DNA from 2 places in the Paenibacillus sp. JGP012 genome. Region 1 is predicted to be linked to the other one. Evidence: predicted binding sites of a transcription regulator. Region 1 holds the regulator's gene; the other holds the start of a gene.

What was found. The regulator Rex, encoded in region 1, represses fermentation and respiration genes when NADH is low (regulators of the CRP and FNR family bind a similar motif). The targets are predictions, from matches to a motif close to TTGTGAAATATTTCACAA.
Region 2: the regulator Rex is predicted to act here: its motif matches at 1,646-1,663, upstream of nadA (quinolinate synthase NadA).

What each region holds. Positions count from the first base shown of each region.
Region 1 is NZ_JACHKG010000015.1:61,480-69,884, forward strand. Features, by position in the region: gene panB (3-methyl-2-oxobutanoate hydroxymethyltransferase) at 1-598, shown strand, start outside; gene panC (pantoate--beta-alanine ligase) at 598-1,500, shown strand; gene panD (aspartate 1-decarboxylase) at 1,493-1,876, shown strand; gene HNR77_RS18185 (tetratricopeptide repeat protein) at 1,962-2,618, shown strand; gene dinG (ATP-dependent DNA helicase DinG) at 2,809-5,661, shown strand; gene HNR77_RS18195 (redox-sensing transcriptional repressor Rex) at 5,908-6,564, shown strand; gene HNR77_RS18200 (amidohydrolase) at 6,548-7,855, shown strand; gene HNR77_RS18205 (DUF5590 domain-containing protein) at 7,907-8,405, shown strand, end outside.
Region 2 is NZ_JACHKG010000030.1:18,100-26,504, forward strand. Features, by position in the region: gene nadB (L-aspartate oxidase) at 1-600, opposite strand, end outside; gene nadA (quinolinate synthase NadA) at 636-1,574, opposite strand; gene ftsH (ATP-dependent zinc metalloprotease FtsH) at 1,871-3,913, opposite strand; gene hpt (hypoxanthine phosphoribosyltransferase) at 4,015-4,554, opposite strand; gene tilS (tRNA lysidine(34) synthetase TilS) at 4,607-6,046, opposite strand; gene HNR77_RS24610 (serine/threonine protein kinase) at 6,091-7,038, opposite strand; gene HNR77_RS24615 (VWA domain-containing protein) at 7,022-7,771, opposite strand; gene spoIIE (stage II sporulation protein E) at 7,896-8,405, opposite strand, start outside.

The DNA of each region.
Region 1 (8,405 bases):
GTATCACGGCAGCATTGACGAAACGCTGAAAGGTGTGCGCCGCCTGATGCAGGAGGGTCATGCGCATGCGGTCAAAATGGAAGGCGGCGTCGAAATCGCAGATACGGTCAAAGCCGTAGTGCAGGCAGGAGTACCTGTGCTTGGACACATCGGTTTGACGCCGCAATCGGTGAATCAGATCGGAGGTTACCGCATTCAGGGCAAGGATGCTGCAGATGCGAAGCGTCTGATGGATGAAGCGAAGGCGCTTGAGGCAGCTGGTGCTTTTGGCATCGTGCTTGAGTTGGTGACGGAAGAGGTTGCTGATGCCATTTCGAAAGAATTATCCATTCCGACCATTGGCATCGGTGCAGGCCGCGGGTGTGATGGGCAGGTGCTCGTTTTCCATGACGTGGTCCAGTATGCTTCGCCTTACACACCGAAACGTTTTGTCAAAACGTACGGCGACGTTGGTTCGATGATTCGCAGCAGCATTGCAGCTTACGTAAAAGAAGTGAAGGATCGTTCATTCCCGGCAGAAGAGCATGTATTCAACGCCGCGGATGGTGTGCTGGATGAATTGTACGGACAACGCAAAGAAAAGGTGGAAATTCGCTGATGAAGGTTATACGCACAATCACAGCATTAAGACAGGAAATTCAGGTGCTGCGCACAAATCAGGCGGGCGGTGCTAGAGAGGCTGTTGTTGGACTGGTACCAACGATGGGATATCTTCACCAGGGTCATGCCAGCCTGATGAAGGCTGCAAGAACACAAACGGACATCGTGGTTTTGAGTATTTTTGTAAATCCGATTCAGTTTGGTCCGAATGAAGACTTCGACAGTTATCCGCGGGATGAGGCAAGGGATGTTGAGACAGCCCGCAATGAAGGAGTCGATATCGTATTTATTCCCTCCGTGGAGGAGATGTACCCACAGCCGACGCAAACGACAGTTTCGGTATCCCGAATCACGGAGCGTTTATGCGGAGCCTCTCGTCCGGGACATTTTGACGGTGTTACGACGGTTGTATCCAAGCTGTTTAACATCGTGCAGCCGCAAAAGGCGTTCTTCGGTATGAAGGATGCGCAGCAGGTGGCGGTCATTGAACAGATGGTCAATGATCTTAATATGCCTGTTGAAATTGTACCTTGTCCGATTGTTCGTGAGGAGGATGGACTGGCGCTGAGCTCCCGCAATGTTTATTTGAGCTCAGAGCTGCGTAAGGAGGCATTAGTGCTGTCTCAGGCACTGCGTGCGGTGCAGGAGGCTGTTGAGGCAAGAAAGGCGGTTACAGCGGCTGACGTTCGTCGTCTGCTGCGTGAGCACATTGGCAAATCTGCTGAAGCCGTTATTGATTATGCCGAGATTCAGGCTTTTCCAAGTCTGGAGCCGCTGCATGACCAGGATGAACTGCGTACCTTCGACGATCTGTTAATTGCACTGGCCGTGAAATTTGGAAAAACAAGATTGATTGATAATATACGTATTCAACATCTGGAGGTGCTGTCCCGTGTTTAGAACTTTGATGAAATCCAAAATCCACCGTGCGACGGTGACGGAAGCGAACTTGAACTATGTGGGTAGCATTACCATTGATGAGGACCTGATGGAGACATCGGACCTGATGGAAAATGAAAAGGTGCAAATTGTGAATAACAACAATGGTGCGCGGCTTGAAACCTATGTCATTCCAGGTCCGCGCGGCAGTGGTGTAATCTGCCTGAACGGCGCGGCAGCCCGTCTCGTACAGCCTGGAGATACGGTAATTATCATTTCCTATGCGATGATGTCTCAGGAAGAAGCGAATACACATCAACCAACGGTGGTATTCGTGGACGGTCAGAACAAACCGGTGCAGACGATGAAAAAGGAAGTGCACGCCACGATTTTGTAATCCGCTGGGAAGGGGAATGAAATCTGCTCATCCAGCAAAAAATGAGTACAGGTCACTGCACTAATCCATTTTTTCAAGGGTGGGGATGCAAGCGATGTTCCAGCATGTTTTCGCCGAGATGAACGACATGTTAGATGAAATTATCAAGAGCTATCCTTCCGCTAAAGGTCTGGACAAACAGGAATTGCAGCAGAAATGGAATTTATTAAAGCGCATGAGTGATGGCGTGCTGGATGAATGGCTGATGTTTGAAGAAAAGATGAGCCAGCTCAGGGAGCAGGAGCTCGAAAAGCCGGCTTCTCTGGAGCCGGAGCAGGAGGCGGTTACTGCTCTTCCCGAGCTTGATCTGGAATGTTTCAGTCGCGGTCAGGGGTACTTCAAGCTGCAGATGTATCCGCAAGCCATTGATCAATTCTCAAGGGTTGTTCACGATTACCCCGAGAGTGCGCTGGCTCGTTTCTATCTGGCACTTGCTCACCTTAATTTAGAGCAGTTATATGATTCAGAAGTCCATTTACAGCATATTATGCTGTTAAACGGTTCTGCGCGGCTCAAAGGCCTGGTATGTAATGTGCTGGGCTGTATTCAAGCCAAGCTTTCGAATCCGGAAGCTGCCTGCTCCTTGTTTGCCCAGGCCCTTCAGCATGACCCGACATTGACCGAACCTCTGTATAACATGGAAGCCTGCAGGCTTAACAGAGGCAAACTGCAATACGCAAATCAGCTGACTGCCCTGAATTAGGGCGTGTCTTGAAATCTGCTTTCTTCAGCGTTTTCAGACACGCCCTAAACGGACATTTGGCGGCAAAAGAACGGTGTTTCCTCCTATGGCATAGCGGCGGGAACACCGCTTTTTTGTCAATTAATTTTCAAATGTCCTTTTTTTTGCTATGCTGTAACATAGACTGGAATGGAAGGGACCGTATATTGCAATGAAATTTGCCGTTTTGGATTTCGAAACAACCGGCACGCAGTCCGACGGTGAAATTATACAGGCCGGACTTGCCATCATAGATCATGACTACAGCATAACTCAAATATATAGTTCTTATGTAAATCCGGGTGTGCCCATTCCTCCTTTTATTACGGGGCTGACCGGAATTACAGAAGACGATGTCGCGGATGCTCCTTCACTCGAAGAGATGATGATGGAGATGGTGCCGCTTCTTGACGATGTGGTGCTTGTGGGCCATAACGTTGCCTTTGATTTTCATTTTTTGCAGAATGCGTTGGATCGGTGCGGTTATTTGCCTTTTACAGGCCGTATTCTGGATACGATCGACTTTCTGAAAATTACGTTTCCTTCTCTGGGATCGTATCAGCTCGGTTACGTGTCAGCCGAGTTCGGATTTCAGCATGACCGTCCACATCAGGCGGACAGCGATGCACTTGCAACAGCTTATGTGCTGCTCAAGTGCCTGGATGAGCTTAGAGAGCTGCCTTTAATAACAATTCAGCGGCTTAGTGATCTGTTTGCGCCAGAGGATAGTGATCTGGGCTGGTTTTTGGACGGGCTGCGCAGCGAGAAGGAAGCTGAGCCAATACAAGACCTTGACGGGCATACGTATTATCGTCAGCTGGCGCTTAACGTCAGCGATTGGACGGAGATTGGAGCGCCTCGCGATGAGCGGGAAGCGAATCCGCTGGACGGGGTAAGCTTTGATCAGTTTATGGATCAGGTGAGAGCGAACCTCAAAGATACGCTGGAGCATTATGAAGAGCGTGAAGCACAGACACAGATGTTCAGCAGTGTACGACAGGCGCTGGATGAAGAGAAACATCTTCTTCTGGAAGCTGGAACGGGCACAGGGAAGTCACTGGGGTACTTGCTGCCGGCTATTTATGAAAGTGTTAAACAGGAGCAGAAGGTGATGGTGAGCACTCACACCATCAATTTGCAGGAGCAGCTGCGTGAGCGGGATATTCCCATGCTGACTCAGGTGGTGCCATTCCCGTTCAAGGCAGCTGTCTTCAAGGGCAGAGGGCATTACCTGTGCCTGCGCAAGTTCGAACACAAAATCAACAAACGTGAATTTGCTACGCCAAAAGAGGATTATTTCACAGCCGCTCAAATGATTGTATGGCTCACACAAACGGAAACGGGGGATGACGAGGAACTAAACCTCAGCGCACGTGGTGGCGACTTCTGGGAGACTGTTCAGAGCGAATCTGAATCATGTCTTGGCAGATCCTGTCCGTGGTTCCGCAAATGTTTCTATCATCGTGCCAAGCATGAGGCCGGGCTTTCGGACATTGTGATTACCAATCATTCGAAGCTGTTCACAGATGTGAAGGCTGCTCACCAGCTTTTGCCAGCATATGAAAGCCTGGTTATTGATGAGGCCCATCACCTGGAGGATGTTGCGGGTAAACATCTGGGTCTTCATATGAAGTATTTTACCCTTGTGCACACACTCACACGTTTGTTCAAGGACAGCCGTAACGGACAGCTTCCGATGCTGCGTTCACAGCTGTCAGGACACGAGAAAGGCGTGCAGTGGGGTTCCATGGTGGATGAGATGTTTCCTCTTGCTGTGGAAGTTAAGGAGCTCTGGGACCGTCTGAGCGACGCTCTGTTCAGCCTGCTTCCTGAACGCAGCGACGCGTCACCAGGCGAGACAGGACAATTCTCCCTGCGACTGAAGGCATCACAAAAGCCTGCGAAGTGGCAGGAGCTGCAGGATCTGGAGAACCAGATCTATGTCACTCTGGGCGATATGGTTCGCAAAGGCGACAAGCTGCTGCTTGAAGTGAAAGAGGATCAGGATGATTATCAGTCTGACAGCCTGATCACAGATATTACCGGACTGTTGAAGGATTTGACGACAATGAAGGAGAATCTGCGATTCTTCATGCGTATGGACGATGCCAAGACAGTGTACTGGATGGAAGCCAGCGGTCAGTTCCGCAGCAAGTCCCTTCAGTTATACGCTGTTCCGGTGGATGTAAGTGCACAGCTGAAAGAGATGTTTTTTGACAAAAAGAAAAGCGTTGTGCTTACATCAGCGACGTTGTCTGTCGACAAGTCCTTCCAGTTTATGATCGAGCAGCTGGGCTTGCAGGAGGCTGCGGACAATAATCGGCTGCTGACCTCCATGCTTCCTTCTCCGTTTAATTATCGTGAGCAGGCTTTGCTGGTGATCCCGCGTGATTTCCCGAGTCTGAAGGGCAGTGTCGGAGATGCACACTTTGTACAGATGCTGGTGCAATCGCTGGCTGAAGCGGCGATTGCAACTCGTGGACGGATGCTGGTGCTGTTCACCTCTTACAAAATGCTTCGCCAGGTATATGATCCGCTCAAGGAGGCCTTGTCGGGAAATGACATTTCTCTGCTGGGCCAAGGGGTGGACAGTGGCAATCGTTCCAAGCTGACCCGAAGATTCCAGGATGCCAAAGCGGCGGTACTGCTGGGTACGAGCAGCTTCTGGGAAGGGGTAGATATTCCAGGCGAAGCTCTCACCTGTCTGGCGATTGTACGACTGCCGTTTCAGCCTCCGAACCACCCGCTACTCGAAGCGAAGAGTGAACTGCTGGTGGAGCAGAAAAAAAATCCATTTATGAAGCTGTCTGTTCCACAGGCGGTCATCCGGTTCAAGCAGGGATTTGGGCGACTGGTTCGTACCGGCAAGGATCGGGGTATTGTCATCGTGTATGATACCCGTGTGATCGAGGCCTACTACGGCAAGTATTTCCTGTACTCACTGCCTGGACCGAAGATGGAACATATGCTTACAGAACAGATGGTACCGCGTATTTCCGAGTGGCTGGATCAACCTGCCGAGTAGCAAAAATATTCATTTTTTGTAAGCTATGGCATTGCATTGTGCTTTAACATGGCGTTACACTCGAAAGAGACTTTACAGGCAGAACATCATGGACTTATAAATTTAACTTGCAGGGCATTCTGTATATATATAAATAATGCAGCTATGCATAGGTAGATATACAGAATGCCCATCTTTTCAATATGTATTTTGATATCGCAGCATTATTTATAATTTTATCGTGGCAATGGTAAGGGGGAGCAATAAATGAAATCGGATAAAATTTCAGAAGCAGTAGTAAGACGTCTGCCTGTGTATTTGCGTTATTTGAATGAACTCGTGCAGCGTGAGGTGACAACGGTTTCCTCGCAGGAGCTTGGACAGCGCCTTGACTTGAATCCGGCCCAGATTCGCAAAGATCTGGCTTATTTTGGTGACTTTGGCCGTAAAGGCATTGGATATGATGTTTCTTACTTGATTGAGAAGATTCGTCACATTCTGAAAATAGACCAACAGATCAATGTGGCTCTGGTTGGAGCCGGTAATCTTGGACATGCGTTGTCGAATTATAATGCGTACCTCAAGGACAATATGAAGATTGTAGCTATCTTTGACGCATATGGTCCGAAAATCGGCAGCAAGATCAACAGTCTGACGGTCAAACCGATGGAAGAGCTGACCGAGGCGGTACAAAAAGATAACATCCGCATCGGCATCATCACGGTTCCTGATACAGAAGCTCAGAACGTCGCTGACCAGCTGATTGAGTCGGGGATTGAAGCCATTCTCAACTTTGCACCAACCATTCTGAAAACACCTCCGCATGTACGTATCCATCATGCTGATTTTACAACAGATTTGCTGAGCCTGGCTTATTACTTGGAGAACGGGAAGGACGAGGAGCAAGATGACAACAACGAATAAATGGGTAATTCACAACGGGAAATTTGCTGTAAACGAAGGTTCCAACTGGACAGTAGTGCAAGGATATATGGTTGTTGAGGATGACAAGATTGTGCATATTGGTGAGACGCTGCCGGAAGGAAACGAGCATCTGACTAAAGTGGATGGAAAAGGGCTCCTCTTCCTGCCGGGTCTGATCAATACGCATGGTCATGCAGCGATGTCACTGCTTCGCGGCCATGGCGATGATCTGGCATTGCAAGTGTGGCTGCAGGAAAAAATGTGGCCAATGGAAGCCAAAATGACTTCCGAGGACGTGTATTGGGGAGCATCGCTTTCCGTGCTTGAGATGTTGAAAGGCGGCACAACAGCATTTCTGGATATGTACGATCATATGGATCAGGTCGCAAAAGTGGTGGAACAGTCCGGGGCAAGAGCTGCGCTTGCGCGTGGTGTAATCGGACTTTGTTCGGAAGAAGAGCAGATGCGCAAGCTGGAAGAGTCTGCAGCATTTGCACGTGAGTGGAATGGACAGGCGGGTGGACGCATCACAACCGTAATTTCTCCGCACGCACCCTATACTTGTCCTCCAGACTACATAGAGAAGCTGGTACAGGTTGCACATGATCTGGACCTGCCGCTGCATACACACATGTCAGAAACCTTACGTGAAGTTGAGCAAAACGTAACAGATTATGGTCTGCGTCCAGTGGCACATCTGGAGAAACACGGCTTTTTCTCCCGCCCTTCTCTGGTAGCTCATGCGGTGCATCTGAACGATGAAGAGATCGAAATTTTGGCGCGTCATGATGTTGCCGTATCTCACAATCCGGGGAGTAATCTGAAGCTGGCCTCCGGGGTAGCGCGTGTTCCAGCGCTGCTAAAAGCCGGAGTGACGGTATCACTGGGGACAGATGGCCCTGCGAGTAATAACAATCTGGATATGTTTGAGGAAATGCGGCTTGCAGCCCTTATCCATAAAGGTGTATCCGGCGATCCGACAGCTGTACCTGCTGGTGAGGCGTTGCTGCTTGGAACAGGTTACGGTGCGAAGTCTATCTTCCTGAAGGATACAGGGATGCTGCAAGCGGGAATGAAGGCTGATTTTATTGCATTAGATATTGAACAGGCTCATTTCTATCCGCATACCGATCTGATTTCACATACGATATATTCTGCTTCTGCGAAGGACGTGCAGCACGTCTGGGTTGACGGGAAGCAGGTAGTGAAGCATGGTGAATGTTTGACACTTGATGAAGAGCGTATTTTGCGAGAAGCTCAGCAGGCATTTGACCAGCTGCTTGCTCGTTAAGGAATAGACAGGCTGCCGTGTGCAGTTTTTCAAGGAAAGGAAGTTCAGCTCTTGAAGAAAAAAAAGAAGTGGATCTGGATATCGCTGCTCATCCTCGTTCTGGTTTTGTTTGGACTTCAGCAATATTATGTCTACGTTACACAGGATCAGCGCCAGGAGGAAGCACTGGCGATTCAGGCGGCGAAGGACCAGCTCGGCATCACATCACCGGATGAGCTCCGCAAATACGTCTGGGGCGAAAAAGAAGGCGATGACAATATCTATTGGACGATGACGGCCAAAAATAAAGATAATCAGGATATCCTGGTATGGGTGAAGTTTGATATGAATAATCAGCCTGTGCAAGGTACGGGCGGGGTTCACAGTGAGCTGTTGCAGAACGGGATGTCTGAAACACAAATTCGCAGTCGCTTCGAATCTGATGTGCCTGGCGGCGAGATTAAACGGATCATGCCCGGAGTGGTGAATAATATTTACGTTTGGCAGGTATATTACAAAGCGGATACACACAATTATTATCGGTTTTACCGATTCAGCACTGGGGAGCAGG
Region 2 (8,405 bases), on a different contig from region 1:
AGCTTTGGCTCTGACAAATACTTTTGAGCCGTCTTCCTTCAAAACCAAAGCACCGATACATTCGCCCTGATCCGTAATCAAGTCGATGACAAAATGCTCATCCCATACATCAATTACCGGATGTTCATGTACCTCAACGGCAAGTGCACGAACAATCTCATATCCTGTCGCGTCTCCATTAGCATGCAAAATACGGCGGTGGCTATGCGCACCTTCCTGCGTCAACGCCAGCTCGCCGTTCTCCAGGTCAAACAATGTCCCCAGACGGATCAGTTCCCTGACGCCTTCTGGCCCTTCATTCACCAATACTTCTACTGCTTCGGAGCGGCATAAACCCGCTCCGGCAACAAGGGTATCCTGCAGGTGGTACGCAGGCGAATCATCTTCAGCAATAACAGCCGCAATGCCTCCCTGCGCATATCGGGTATTACTCTCAAGTAAAGACTTCTTCGTAATCATCAGCACGCGATGCTGTTCACTAGCCTTAATCGCCGTGAACAGTCCGGCAATGCCTGAACCGATCACGAGCACATCGGTCTCCACCATAGGCAGCGCAGAGAGATCAAAATCATGTATATATTGCGGTATCTGCGGTTTCATCTCATTCACCTGTCTCGGAGCAAGAGTAACGCATGTTACTTCACCAGTAACATGCGCTCTAGTGATTCTCTGGCTTTATCAGCAACAGCCGGTGGAACATAGATCTGTGGTTTCATCGTTTCCAGACATTTAACCAGCTTCTTCAGATTGTTGACCTTCATATTCGGACATACAAGGAACTTCGTCGCGAAGTGGAACTGTTTATCCGGACTGTCGAGACGAAGCTGGTACCCCGTTCCATCTTCAGTACCTACGATAAATTCCTTTGTTGCTGACTTTTTGCAATATTCAAGAATGGCCGTTGTGCTGCCTACAAAATCTCCCATCTCCACAACTTCAGGACGACATTCCGGGTGCACCACGAATTCGGCATCAGGGTATTTGGCTTTCATCTCCACCACATCTTTGACCGTCAACATATCATGTGTATTGCAGTACCCTTCCCAGATAATCATCTTTTTGTCTGTGTGCTGCTGCACATAATGTCCAAGATTTTTATCAGGTACCCAAATAATTTCATCAGAATCTACGGACTGGATAACCCGAACTGCATTCGCTGATGTACAGCAAATATCCGTTTCTGCTTTGATCTCAGCCGAGGAGTTAATGTATGTGACTACTTTCGCATTCGGATGCTGTGCCTTCAGCTTGCGCAATCCGTCTACGTTCACCATATCAGCCATCGGACAACCGGCACGTTCATCTGGAATCAGAACCGTTTTGTTTGGAGCCAGAATTTTAGCGCTTTCACCCATAAAATGAACACCACAGAACACGATCACATCTGCATCCGTCTGTGCAGCCTTCTGCGCCAGCAGGAATGAGTCTCCACGGAAATCCGCGACTTCCTGTACTTCGTCACGTTGATAGTAATGAGCGAGAATAATGGCATTACGTTCCTTCTTGAGTTCCATCAGCCGCTCACGCAGCTCACGATTCATCTCAGCCTTGCGCTCTAAAGCCAGAGCTTCCACCTGTGATCCTCTCCTTATCGGGACAGCGCCAAGCGCTGTTTCATAGGGTTAACCTAAGTCGTTATGTTTGCTTGAGAAACGAATCACAAGCGGTTTAACAACTAATGTACACAACGTTCACGACTCTGTCAATAAATGAAAAAGGGCAGGATATCCCCTCATATCCCACTCATTCTATCCGGTTCGCCATCTAGCTCTCGATTATCCGTTTCTACTTCCAAGGAATAATTGTTACAAAAAAGAGAGCCCCGAGGGCTCTCTTTCTTATTCCGACTAATTGCCGATTATATGACATGTTAAGATGTTGGCTTGGTGCCGCCATCATTCGGATCATTGCTGCCCTTATCTACGTCTGGAGCTTCGTTAGGAATATCTCCAGCCAGCGGCTCAGATGTTTCATCTTTGCCTTGAATACGGACACGAACATCACCGATGTTATCAATGATTGGTTCGCCACCTTCACTTGGCGTGCCTTCTCCTGAGTTGTCGCCTTCTGCTTTTGGTGTAAGGGAACCTGTTTCGATCAATTGTTTGATCTGATCCATTTCCAGTGTTTCAACCTCAAGCAATGTTTCAGCAATCAGATGCATCTCTTTGGTATGTTTGATCAGCAAAGCTTTACACTTCTCATAACATTCATTAATAAAGCGCTGCATCTCTTGGTCGATCTCATATGCGATGGAATCCGAGTAATTCTGTTCATGACCGATATCCCGTCCAAGGAATACCTGCCCTTGTGAACTTCCGAATTGCATTGGACCCAATTTCTCACTCATACCGTATTCCATAACCATGCTGCGCACGATACCTGTCGCTTGCTGGAAGTCACTGTATGCACCGGTACCGATCTCCCCGATAAACAATTCCTCTGCAACGCGGCCCCCAAGGAGTCCGGTTACTTTATCCAGCAGCTCTTGTTTGGTAACGAGCATACGATCTTCTTTTGGCAACATGATTACATATCCACCCGCACGTCCGCGCGGAATGATGGTCACTTTATGTACCATATCAGCATGTTCCAGGAAGTATCCTACAATGGTATGGCCTGCTTCATGATAAGCGACAATGCGTTTCTCACGGTCACTGATAACACGGCTTTTCTTCTCCGTACCTACAATGACGCGGTCAATCGCTTCATCCACTTCACGCATCGAGATATCTCTTCTGTTACGACGGGCTGCAAGCAGTGCCGCTTCATTCAGCAAGTTCTCCAGGTCTGCACCGGAGAAACCAGTCGTACGCTTCGCAATAATATCCAGTCTCACATCTTTCGTGAGTGGTTTGTTGCGGGAATGTACTTTCAGAACAGCTTCACGGCCTTTAACATCAGGACGATCCACTGTAATCTGACGGTCAAAACGACCTGGACGCAATAACGCAGGGTCCAGAATATCTGCACGGTTCGTAGCAGCAACGATGATAATACCTTCGTTTGCTCCAAATCCGTCCATCTCAACGAGCAACTGGTTGAGGGTTTGTTCACGTTCATCGTGACCGCCGCCAAGACCAGCACCACGCTGACGTCCTACCGCATCAATCTCGTCAATGAAGATAATACATGGGGCGTTTTTCTTTGCATTTTCAAACAAGTCACGTACACGTGATGCACCGACACCGACAAACATTTCAACGAAGTCGGAACCGGAAATACTGAAGAATGGTACACCCGCTTCACCGGCTACGGCACGTGCGAGCAATGTTTTACCTGTACCCGGAGGACCTACGAGCAATACGCCCTTTGGAATCCGTGCACCAACTGCTGCGAATTTACGAGGGTCCTTGAGGAAGTCTACGACTTCAACAAGCTCCTGTTTCTCTTCATCAGCACCTGCCACATCTTCAAATGTAACCCGCTTTTTCTCTTCGTTATAGAGTCGAGCACGGCTTTTGCCAAAGTTCATTACTTTACCGCCGCCGCCTTGTGCCTGATTAAACAGGAAGAAGAACAGCAGGAACATAATGATCAAAGGAATAAAGGAGGTCAGCAGTGTTAACCAGATGCTGTCACCTTTCATTGGTTCCTGGTGATATTCAAATTTGTTTGTTTCGCTTGCAGCTACAAGCTCGTTGATTGCCTCATCCGTAGGAGGAATATACGTTGAGAAATTTTCTGATTTGGCTCCGTCAGGCGTTTGTTTGTATCGACCAGTTACGAGATACGTCTGACCGTTAAACTGAACCGTCACTTCGGAGACATTGTTGGCTTTGATCGCTGCACGCAGCTGATCATATCTAGGATTATCGGTGGCTTCACCGCCATTGCTGACGAACTGAACGATCCCCACCACAACCAAAAAAAGAATCAAATAAAAAGCAGAATTCCGGATGAACCGATTCATCCCCTACCTCCTCTCGAGACACTTTAATTATTTTAACATAGCCCGACACGGCTTCTCAATAGAAGCCATATACAGCTTCGGGCTTGGGCCCTAGCACGATATTAGCTAGTATAAATTTCTGGTTTCAGAATCCCGATATAAGGCAGGTTCCGATACTGCTCGGCATAATCTAGACCATATCCAACGATGAACGCATCTGGAATGTCAAACCCTGTGTAATGGGCTTCCAATTCCACTTTGCGACCCGATGGCTTATCAAACAGCGTGACCACACGCACCGTCTCGGCACCGCGGTTCTCCAGCAGTTCAATCAAATAGCTAAGTGTGAGTCCACTGTCGATAATATCTTCGACAATCAGAACTTCACGTCCTTCAACAGATACATCCAGATCCTTGATAATTTTGACAACACCGGATGACTTGGTAGATGCACCATAGCTGGACACAGCCATAAAATCCATCTCAACCGGTACCGTTATGTTCTTAACCAAATCAGCCATAAATATAAACGCACCTTTGAGCACGCAAATGACCAAAGGATTCCGGTTAGCATAATCGGCACTTAGTGTTGCACCTAACTCTTTCACCTTACTCTGAATTTCTTCTTCACTGATCAATACTTCCTGAATGTCGTTCTGCAACTGTGCGAACCTCCTAAGTTATACTATGAAAGCCTTACCTGAACCATAACCACTACCCCTGAATCGCTGAATCGCCTACAGTCATGTACAGGATTGCGGAAGTGCTCTCCCTGACAGGGGCTACATCGGACCGGCGAACTCCCGGTAACCAAATGATGTTGCCTGCTCCATCACATACCACAGGAATACATGGTCTGACAGATGGGGGAATTTTCTCATCGATGAAAATATTTTTCACCTTTTTGCTTCCGTTTAATCCCAGTACTTTCATGGTATCTCCAGGTAACCGTGAACGTACAACCAGCGGCATCAGCAGACTGTCCGCATCAAAAGCGGCTTGATCCGCCGATTCCGGTACATGATAGTTCTCGGGACTCATCGTCATAAACCGAATGTATCGGTTAATCTCGGTGAGTGAAAGCTCATAAGTTCCGCTCCATTGTGCAAGACGATACTCGTAAGATCGATCCTGTACGTCTGTCCGTATGCCAAAAGAGATGAGATCATACTCCCGCGTACAAACGAGTGTCTGTCCTATATCCAGGCTCCAGGTCGTCACATCGGTATCCATAACCTTGCGCCGAATAGTTTCAATACGGGTAAAGTCGACAAAATCACTGTCCAAAGGCAGATAATTCAATATTAGTTTAATCAACCTTCGTTGTAAAGCGACATGTAACTTCAAGAAGGAAGGCGCCTCAAAGGTCTGCCTTCCACCGTTCACCTGCACTAGACACCTGTATGTGTCAAGAGCACTCTGCTCCATGAAATCGTCTTCTTCACCCACAATTTCGGCAAGTCGATTCAGTGACGGCGTGAGTTGTCCATTATATTGCCCCAAAAAAGGCAGCACATCCAAACGAATCGCATTACGCCGATATTTGCGTTGATCATTGCTCTCATCATGAAAGTAAGTAAAACCCTGTGTATTACAAGCTTCTACAAGGTCCGTCTTGTTTATACGAAGGCATGGACGAATAAGTTCCACATTTTTTTCACGCCGTTTGAATTTCATTCCTGCCAGCCCTGAAAGGCCGCTCCCCCGCAACAAATGAAGCATAACCGTCTCGGCCTGATCGTCGGCATGATGTGCCAAAGCAATGCTTGCAGCACCGTATTTATCAGCTACCTCATGTAAAAAAGCATAACGCCGATTACGGGCTGCCTCCTGTGGTCCTTGCCCTGTCTGCTTCATATAGGAAGGTATATCTGCCTTGATCCATTCAAATGCAATGCCAAGCTGACTCGCCAGCTCCATCATCTGATGTGCTTCTTCATCTGATTCTTTGCGAAAGCCATGATGTACATGGGCACAGATCAGTTCAAGCGGTACATGCTGCTTGCTGATCTCGTACATGATATGCAAAAAAGCCACCGAGTCCGGCCCGCCCGATACAGCGACGACAATCCGATCCCCGGGTACCCATAACTGATGCTCTTCCGCTGCATCCAGTACGTTATTCACCAGTGTGTCCCAGCGTAAAGCCTCCATACCTTTTCCTCATTCCTTGCGTTATGTATATGCACCCTTACCGTCTAGAAGCGCAGTGCATAGATGAGTACCCCGATAAGTAAAATGACTGATAAAGCAAAGGCATTTTTCAGCCAGCGCGGTGTGCCATTTCTCGAGCGTCTGCGCATAGGTGCAGGGCGTTCCATCAATTCCTTCCATGCCTTTGCAGCAACGCCTGCATCCTGAAATTGACCCCGGAGCGCTCGAATAATCCAGTTCCGGAAAGGGCCTAAACGCTCACTTCGTTCAACCAGCCGCACGAGTTGATTAACATTTCGCAATTGCGGCAGTCCATCTGCAGCCAAAGCTTTCAACGCGTCTGCTTCCATAATATGAATCAGTAGCAGTGCAAAAGCAAACACATCATATGAAGCATCCGCAGTTCGGCTACCTGCATTCCAGTACCCTCGATCGTACCATTCCGTGAACTGTTTGACACTTCGACCAATCGAAGTAACACCGCCATAATCAATGAGCTCAACATGTCCATAATCAGAGACGAGTACATTCTGAGGTTTGAGATCGCCAAACACCCAGCCGGCTTGATGTAACTGACCAAGCTTCTGTAACAGCCTTAACCCAACCAGGAGTGTCCAGTCTGTTCCCTGACGCCGAATAAAATGATGCAGCGCCTCTCCCTGAACGTAACGCATTACATAAAAGGGAATATCCCGGCCTCGAACGGCATAATCGTCCACATCTTTAAGATAGGAAGGTATGCCGCTCTGCCGAAGGGCTTCATGATTACGCTGCAACTGAAATGATTTGAGCACATTGATCTCAGACTGCAAATCGACCGGATCAAATCCCATTTTGAGTGCATAGTGCTTGCCGTTCTCTCCCCGCTGGACAAGAAACACAACCCCGTTAGCACCTCTGCCCAGCAGCTTCCGAATGGTATATCGGCTTCGATTCCATTTTCCCGTAATAACGGTTCCCGGCGGGAAAGAGGCATCAGACAACGTTGTCACCGAGCATCCCTTCTCTTTCAATGCGATAGTTCCCTTCTATTTCCTGCTGTTCCTCCAGTGTACCATATCGGTAAAAATCAATCACCTTCTGAATTGCAGGACCTGTCGGTGTCGCCCCCTTTGTCTGCAGGCGTCCAAACAAGGAACGAACACGCCCCGGATCATCGGTCCAGTCGATGTCCATAACCGCATGCTCTCCGCTGTGGCGGCCTGGAAAATGAAAAACAGAAAGCCGGCTTTTGCCTACCCGTGCCTGCAAGCTTAACATCAAATCCCGTATGCCTTCCTCTACTGCTGCCAGCTTTGGCTTCATGCTTGCACTGACATCAATGAGCAGGGAAACCTGCAGGGCTGTAGTCTCTGCCATATTGTCCATCACTTCTACAACCTGTGAACGCTGTGCAGGCTCGAGATCAGTGACCGTTTTGGAACCTTCCCCCAAAATTTGAGTTAACTCTCTATTAACCGCTTGCTGAATTGTTTGAACCACCGTTTTTCTTGTCATCATCTGCATCGTATGTGCTAATTGTCTTGTGCCTACAATTTGGCTGATTCCCCCTCCTGCTCTGGCAATGTCCTCTATCTCCCGACTTCCCAGCTCTCCAATGGTGCCGTAGTCAATAACACCTACAACATTAACGGTAATGCCCTCCTCCCGTGCCTCAGCTGCTGCAATTACCGGACTTACACCCACATTGGAACAACCGTCTGTAATCAACAAAATTTGTTTCATCCGACATCCCTCCGTCATTCGTACTCTTCAACTCTATGACTAGCATTGCCAGATTGAAGAGAGTTCAAACGATTGATCCGGATTGAGATAGCTGCCTATGGACACGATCTATACGTCAGGTTAACTAACTTACAGTGCGTGGGCGCTCCATACGGCTGATGCCAGGCACTCGCAGGGTAGCCCATTCCGGGCGGAAATGTTCAACTTTGCCAACTACAACGGTCATATCATCTAAAATTTCCTGCTTCTGATACCGAATCACACTTTCGAGCAGACAATCTGCAAGTTCTTGTGGCTCATCGGTATCAATCTCCTGAATGAGACGTTTCATCCACAGCTCTTTGTTCACTGCATATCCTGGCGCATCATAGATTCCATCTGTCATCATGATCAAAATATCACCAGGCTGCAGCTGCAGCGTAACAAGATCCACCTCTATATCTTTAATAATGCCTATCGGCAGATTGCTTGCCGAAACCTGAATAACCTCCTGTCCACGTTTGATAAAGCTCGGTGTAGAGCCAATTTTCATAAACGTTGTCTCTGCTGTGTACTCATCAATGAGTGCCATATCGACTGTAGCGTACATCTCTTCCGGAGAACGCAGCATCAGCACCGAATTGACGGATTTGAT